Regions from separate parts of the Azospira sp. MPR-LB4 genome, predicted to be linked through region 1. Evidence: predicted binding sites of a transcription regulator. Region 1 holds the regulator's gene; the other holds the start of a gene.
The links. Region 1 encodes FNR, which switches genes on or off when oxygen is low (the NO sensors DNR and NnrR bind a similar motif). Its sites were predicted from a motif close to TTGANCTAGNTCAA; they were not measured.

Region 2: AC3QLZ_RS09410 (chaperone NapD) is a predicted target of FNR. The motif match lies at 1,775-1,788, and genes of this name have one in related genera.

What each region holds. Positions count from the first base shown of each region.
Region 1 covers NZ_CM179521.1:3,206,641-3,210,456, reverse strand. The annotation lists gene hemN (oxygen-independent coproporphyrinogen III oxidase) at 1-1,159, opposite strand, end outside; gene fnr (fumarate/nitrate reduction transcriptional regulator Fnr) at 1,311-2,057, shown strand; gene AC3QLZ_RS15080 (hemerythrin domain-containing protein) at 2,154-2,732, opposite strand; gene AC3QLZ_RS15075 (SirB2 family protein) at 2,743-3,129, opposite strand; gene AC3QLZ_RS15070 (NnrS family protein) at 3,149-3,816, opposite strand, start outside.
Region 2 covers NZ_CM179521.1:2,005,049-2,008,864, reverse strand. The annotation lists gene napA (nitrate reductase catalytic subunit NapA) at 1-1,440, opposite strand, end outside; gene AC3QLZ_RS09410 (chaperone NapD) at 1,442-1,690, opposite strand; gene AC3QLZ_RS09405 (putative bifunctional diguanylate cyclase/phosphodiesterase) at 1,992-3,816, shown strand, end outside.

The DNA.
Region 1 (3,816 bases):
ACATCAGGGCCTGGATGATGGAACGGCGCAGCAGGTCGTCGGCGGTCAGCTCGATGCCCCGCAGCACCGGCAGCACGCCGGCGTCCAGGCGGTCGTAGTACTCGTCCAGGGTGCGGTAGTTCTGGCTGTAGGTGGGCCCCACCTTGGCGATGGAGGAAATGCCGAAGGACAGCATGTCGCAGTCCGCATGGGTGGAGTAGCCCTGGAAATTGCGGTGCAGCCGGCCCTGGCGCTGGGCCACGGCCAGCTCGTCGTCCGGCTTGGCGAAGTGGTCCATGCCGATGAAGACGTAGCCGGCATCGGTCAGCTTCTTGATGGCCAGGGAGAGCAGCTGCAGGCGCGTGTCGGCGTTGGGCAGGTCGCTCTCGTTGATGCGCCGCTGGGGCTTGAAGAGGCCCGGCAGGTGGGCATAGTTGTAGATGGAGAGACGCTCCGGGTCCATGGCCAGGACCCGCTCCAGGGTGCGGTTGAAGCCCATCACCGTCTGGTGGGGCAGGCCGTAGATGAGGTCCACGCTGATGGACTTGAAGCCGCTCTTGCGCGCCTGGTCCATCACCGTGAAGGTTTCTTCCTCGGTCTGGATGCGATTGATGGCCTGCTGCACCCGCTCGTCGAAATCCTGGACGCCCAGGCTCATGCGGTTGAAGCCCAGCTCGCCGAGCAGGGCCACGGTGGGCCGGTCCACCTTGCGCGGATCCACTTCGATGGAAATCTCGGCCCCATCCACCAGCTTGAAATGGCGGTGGGTGAGGTCCATCAGCTGGTGCATTTCCTCATGGGAGAGGAAGGTGGGCGTGCCGCCGCCCCAGTGCAGCTGGGAGACTTCCCGATCCCCGTCCAGCAGGTACTCGGCCTGCAGGGCCATCTCCTTGCCCAGGTACTTGATGTACTTGGCGCTGCGGCCGTGATCCTTGGTGATGATCTTGTTACAGGCGCAGTAGTAGCAGATGGTGTTACAGAAGGGGATGTGGAAGTATAATGACAGCGGTCGGCTGATACCGCCGATGTTGCGTTTGCCCAACCACAGCTTCAGGGCCTCGGCATCGAAGGCTTCGACAAAACGGTCAGCCGTCGGATAGGACGTGTAGCGCGGTCCATTGACGTCGAAGCGGCGGATGATCTGGGGATCGAAAACCAGGTTGTTGGCGGTAAATGTCATTGAAAAACAGTCGTTGCAGAACCACACATTAGGTGCGGCTTATTATCGTGGTGCAGGAACTGGGGCACGTTGACCTGGATCAAAGGCTTCCAAAGGGCCTTCCGGCGCAGGTTACCACCATCCGAACGCCCTTGGCCCAGCGAGGAACAGCATGCCGTTGAAGAAGACCAGCGCCCAAGAAATTACCCTGTCGGTCATCAAGACCGCCTGCTCGAACTGTAACCTGCAAGAACTGTGTCTTCCCTACGGTCTCAACGAGACCGAGATGTCCAAGCTGGACGAACTGGTCAGCACCCGCCGCAAGATCAAGCGCGGCGACCACCTGTACCGGGCCGGGGAGGCCTTCGAATCCATCTACGCCATCCGCGCCGGTTTCTTCAAGACCGACGTGCTGCTGGAAGACGGCCGCGACCAGGTCACCGGCTTCCAGATGGCCGGCGAGCTGCTGGGCCTGGACGGCATCAGCACCGAACACCATTCCTGTAACGCGGTGGCCCTGGAAGACAGCGAAGTCTGCATCATCCCCTTCCCCCGCCTGGAAGGCCTGTCCCGGGAGATCGTGGCCCTGCAGCACCACTTCCACAAGGTGATGAGCCGGGAGATCGTGCGCGACCACGGGGTCATGATGCTGCTCGGCACCATGCGGGCGGAAGAACGGCTGGCCGCCTTCCTCCTCAATCTCTCCCAGCGCTTCACCGCCCGCGGCTATTCCCACGCCGAGTTCTACCTGCGCATGACCCGGGAAGAAATCGGCAGCTACCTGGGCCTCAAGCTGGAAACCGTTTCCCGCGCCTTCTCCCGCTTCCAGGAAGAAGGTCTGATCGCCGTGCAGCAAAAGCACATCCGCATCCTGGACATCCCGGGCCTGAAAAAGCTGATGACCCACCAGTCGGCCTGATCCCGGGCAAGCGTCAAACAAAAAAGCGGCTCCGCGGAGCCGCTTTTTTTATTGCCCGGATTATTGCCCGGGCTTAGTCCAGGAGTGCCGGCAGTCCTACTGTTCCCCTTCCGGAAACACCGCCCCCCGCCGTGCCGCCATGCTGCGGCCGACGGCGGCCGCCTGCTCGGGGGACAGCAGGCGCCGCCCCAGGGGCAGCAGCTCCCGGGTTTCCAGATCGATGTGTCCCAGATAAAGCTCGGCCAGCCCTTCCACCATGGCCGCCGGCAGGGCCTCGCTGCATTCCCCCGGCTGGGCCGCGACGATGGCCTGCAGGCGGGCCAGCACCTCGTCCCGGGCCCGGTCCATGCGCCGGTGATCGGCCAGGATGCGCTCGATGAGGGCCTCCACCTGAGCCGCCACCGCCGCTTCCCGGGCCACCGCCTGGCTCGCCCGCAGGGCGGGAAAGAGGTCATCCTCCTCGTCCGCATGGTGATGGGGAGCGGCCACGGAGAAATAGCGCAGCACGCCCTGGGCCGCCTCCCGGGCAGCCTGGTCGGCACCGTGCCGGGGCAGGTGCTGCACCAGGCGACGCAGGGTCTCGATCTGGGCCTGGATGCGACCGTGACAGGCATCCAGCATTTCCAGGGGTTCGTCGAAACTGGGGGCGGCGGCGCCCAACAGGCTGTGGCTCATGCAATTCCTTTCACAGACCGGCGAAGAAGCCGGCGGGATGACGCGTCAGGGCAACGGAAACGATATAGGCGAAACACGACAGGGCCATGACGAAAAAGATGCCCCGCACCGCCTTGCTGCGCCCCCGCTTGAGGGCCACGCTGCCACAGCCGATGTAGGCCAGCAGGGCCAGCACCTTGGCCGTCAGCCAGCCCTGGACGAAGGGATACTGGCCGGAGAGAAAGGCCAGGGCCAGGGCGCTGCCGAGCAGCAGGGTATCCACCACATGGGGCGCCACCCGCGGCAGGCGCCCCTGCAGTCGAGGCGACTCCTGCAGCATCCAGAATCCGCGCAGGAGGAATCCGAGGCCGGAGAGGACGACGCAGGTGATGTGCAGATGCTTGAGGGCCAGGTACATGGGATGGCTCCGCGATCCGTCAGCCGGGCTGGCCGTCGGGCCGGGGCCGCAGGTACATGGCGCCGTGGCGCCGCACCCACAGGGCGAACACCAGCAGCCAGGCCAGGCTGGCCAGCCACTGCAGGTTGAAGGGGCCGGACAGGGGCAGGAACTCGCCGGCGATGCGCAGCAGGGGCACGCTCTGGAACAGCCAGAACAGGGGCCAGGTGGTCTGATCCCCGGCGTTGATGGGCCGGCCCGAATGCCCCAGGGTGACCCGGGTGACCATGCCCAGCAGCATGGAAACAAAATAGCCGATGCTGATGGCGTGCAGGGGCGCCAGGCCGCCGAAGCTGCCGCCCAGCGCCAGGGCCAGCCCCTGGCAGGCATAGAGCACCAGCCCCAGGCCCAGCCAGACGGTGGCGCCGTGGATCATGGCCAGCATGGGCACCGCCAGGCTGCGCCGAAGCTGCCACTTCCAGGAGAAATGGATGACCACGGCGGCGGCAACGGCGTCCGGCAGCCACAGGGCTCCGTGCCAGCCGACCAGGGCCAGCAGGGCGTGGCCAAGGAAACAGGCCAGCACCAGCCACAGCAGGGGCATGGGTCGGTAGATGGTGTAGTTCTTCAGCACCGCTGCAGTGAAGAAGGGCAGCATGCGATGGCTGACGATGAAGAACACCGGCAGCAGGCAGCCCCACAGCCCCA
Region 2 (3,816 bases), 1.2 Mb from region 1:
GGCGCGGCTCTGGGCCACGGCGTGCAGACCCACCCAGTCGGGGATGGTGCCGGCGGGCAGCTTCCACAGCTTCTCGGTGATTTCCCGGTGCTTGGGATTGACCACCACCATGTCGGCGGGCAGGCGATGGGCGAAGGTGCCCACTTCCCGGGCCGTGCCGCAGGCGGAAGGCTGGCCGGTGAGGGAGAAGGGGCCGTTGCCCGGTTCGGAGATCTTGCCCACCAGCAGGTGCACGTTGTAGATCATGTTGTTCACCCAGGTGCCCCGGGTGTGCTGGTTGAAGCCCATGGTCCAGTAGGAGACGACCTTCACCTTGGGATCGGCATAGGCCTTGGCCAGGGCTTCCAGGTTCTCCTTCGGCACGCCGGAAATCTCGTGGGTCTTGTCCAGCGTGTATTCGGCGACGAAGGCCTTGAACTCGTCGAAGGAGATGTCGGTGGCCTTGTTGGGGTCGCCCTTGGGCTTGCCGTCCGGGCCCGGGTAGCCGTTGTTGCCGGCGGCCTGTTCCAGGGGGTGGTTGGGACGCAGGCCGTAGCCGATGTCGGTGACGCCCTTCTTGAACTTGACGTGGTTCTTGACGAAGTCCTGGTTCACCGCGCCGTTCTGGATGATGTAGTTGGCGATGTAGTTGAGGATGGCCAGGTCGGACTGGGGCTTGAAGATCAGCTCGTTGTCGGCCAGCTCGCAGGAGCGGTGGGTGAAGGTGGACAGCACGTGGATCTTGACGTGCTTGGCGTTGAGGCGGCGGTCGGTGATGCGGGACCAGAGGATGGGGTGCATCTCCGCCATGTTGGAGCCCCACAGGGCGAACACGTCGGCGTGCTCCGCATCGTCATAGCAGCCCATGGGCTCGTCGATGCCGAAGGTGCGCATGAAGCCGGCCACGGCGGAAGCCATGCAGTGGCGGGCGTTGGGGTCCAGGTTGTTGGAGCGGAACCCGGCCTTCCACAGCTTGGCGGCGGCGTAGCCTTCCCAGATGGTCCACTGGCCGGAGCCGAACATGGCGATGTTGCGCGGGCCGCCGGCCTTGAGGGCGGCCTTGCACTTCTCGGCCATGATGTCGTAGGCCTGGTCCCAGGAAATGGGGGTGAAGTCGCCGTTCTTGTCGTACTGGCCGTTCTTCATGCGCAGCAGGGGCTGGGTCAGGCGGTCCTTGCCGTACATGATCTTGGAGAGGAAGTAACCCTTGATGCAGTTGAGGCCCCGGTTCACCGGCGCTTCCGGATCGCCCTGGGTGGCCACCACGCGGCCGTCCTTGGTGCCCACCAGGACACCGCAGCCGGTGCCGCAGAAGCGGCAGACGCCCTTGTCCCAGCGGATGCCGTCATTCTTCGGCTGCTGCGCCAGGGCTTCGGATACGCCGGGCACCGCCATGCCGGCGGCGTTGGCGGCGGCGGCGACGGCGCTGCTCTTGATAAAGTCGCGACGGGTCAGGTTCATCTCAGGACTCCTTCTCGGGATCAGGTTCGAAGTGGTGATACACCATGGCCAGGGACATGACGCCCGGCAGCTGCTGTATCGCCTCGTAGGTTTGGGTGGTTTCCCGGTCGCCGTCGCTCTCGATGGTGACGATCATGCGGCCCTCTTCGGAGACGGCGTGGACCTCCACGCCCGCCAAGGTCGCCAGACCCGCCTCGACGGCCGCGATCTGCTGCGGCCCGGCGTTGACCAGAATGCTGGAAATATTCACGGATGATTCCCCCAATCGGCAGGCACGGCTCGAAGGGCCGGCTCAAGGTTCGACCACTCTATGCCCCTACGGAAACCCAGGTTTATGATGTGAATCAAAAGCGAAAAAAAGCCCCCGCAGGATGTAGGTGATTTGAAAAGTCACCGGGCTTCGGTTAGCCTGATCGGGCTTTGCCTGGTGCGGTTTTCCGCCGCATCGGGGTTAATGAGAATGACCCACAACAAGGCCCGCCCCATGCCGGCAGGCCGGCGGTTCGAGTAACAGCCCCGATTCCCCAGAAGGCTTGTTTTCCCACCCACCCATGTCCCGGCCCCTGCCCATTCTCTCGACGCCCGCAGCCGCCCCCCCGGAGGCCGCTCCCCTGACCCGCTACAGCCCCATTCCTTGGGGCCTGGTGATCGTCCTTTCCCTGCTTTTCGTCGTGGTCTGGCTGCTGCCGCCCCTGGGCGGCCTCAAACAGAGCGACACCATCTTCCCCCTGACCCTGCACACGGTGATGGAGAGCTTCTCCTTCGTCGTCTCCGTGCTGGTCTTCGCCGTCTCCTGGCATGCCTACAGCCGGGAGCGGGCGGGCAACCTGATGATCCTGGCCTGCGGCTTCCTCGCCGTGGCCCTGCTGGATTTCGGCCATACCCTCTCCTACCGGGGCATGCCCGACTTCGTCACGCCCTCCTCGCCCCAGAAGGCCATCACCTTCTGGCTGGCGGCCCGCTACGTGGCGGCCCTGACCCTGCTCACCATCGCCCTGCGCCCCTGGCAGCCCCTGGCCCGCCCCCGGGACCGCTACCGGCTGATGCTGTGGGCCCTGCTGGTGACCGCCGCGGTGTTCGTCTCGGAGCTTTACCTGCCGGATTTCTGGCCCACCATGTTCGTGCCCGGGGTGGGCCTCACCGGTCTCAAGATCGCCGCCGAATACGGCCTCATCGCCATCCTCGGCGCCACTGCGGTGATCCTCTATCCGAAGACCCAGGGCAAGCCCGCCTTCGACGCCGCCAACCTGTTCACCGCGGTGCTCATCACCATCCTCTCGGAGCTGTGCTTCACCCTGTACTCCAACGTCAATGACGTGTTCCAGCTGCTCGGCCATACCTACAAGGTCATCGCCTATTTCTGGATCTACAAGGCGGTCTTCGTCTCCAGCGTGCGCGACCCCTACCTGCGCCTGAGCCTGGAGATGGCGGAGCGCCAGGCGGCGGAGGCGCGCATCCAGTTCCTCGCCTACCACGATCCCCTGACCGAGCTGCCCAACCGCATCCTGGTGCGGGAGCGCTTCGAGCGGGCGGCGGAGCGGGCCCGGGTCCAGTCCTCCCGGGTGGGGCTGGTCTATATCGACCTGGACAATTTCAAGACGGTGAACGACTCCCTCGGCCATACCCTGGGCGACCTGCTGCTGCAGGGCATCGGCCAGCGCCTGCAGTCCCTGGTGCCGGCCGGCAGCACGGTCAGCCGCCAGGGCGGCGACGAATTCCTCATCCTGCTGGAAGACGTGGAGCGGCCCCGGGAAGTGGAGAGCCTGGTGAACCGCATCGTCGAGCAGATGCAGCAGCCCTTCGCGATCCAGGACCACGACCTGTCCACCTCCGTTTCCATCGGCGTTTCCCTTTTCCCCGACGACGGCGGCGATTTCGACACCCTGCTGAAAAAGGCGGATACGGCCATGTACCGGGCCAAGGGCGCCGGCCGCAACGGCTACCGCTTTTTCGACCGGGAAATGGACAAGGACGTGGGCGAGCGCCTGCGCCTGAGCAACGACCTGCGCCTGGCCCTGGCGCGCAACGAGTTCGTGCTGCACTACCAGCCCCAGATCGATTTGCGCACCCAGGAAGTGATCGGCGCCGAGGCCCTGATCCGCTGGCAGCATCCGGAACTGGGCCTGCTGGCGCCGTGCCGCTTCATCGGCATCGCCGAGGACACGGGCCTGATCGTGCCCATCGGCGAATGGGTGATCCGCATGGCCTGCCATCAGGCCGCCGCCTGGCAGCGGGCCGGCCTGCCGCCCCTGGTGGTGGCGGTCAATCTTTCCGCCGTGCAATTCATGCGCGGCGATCTGGTGGGCACGGTGGCCAGCGCCCTGGCCACCTCCGCCCTGCCTTCCCGCTGTCTGGAACTGGAACTGACCGAATCGA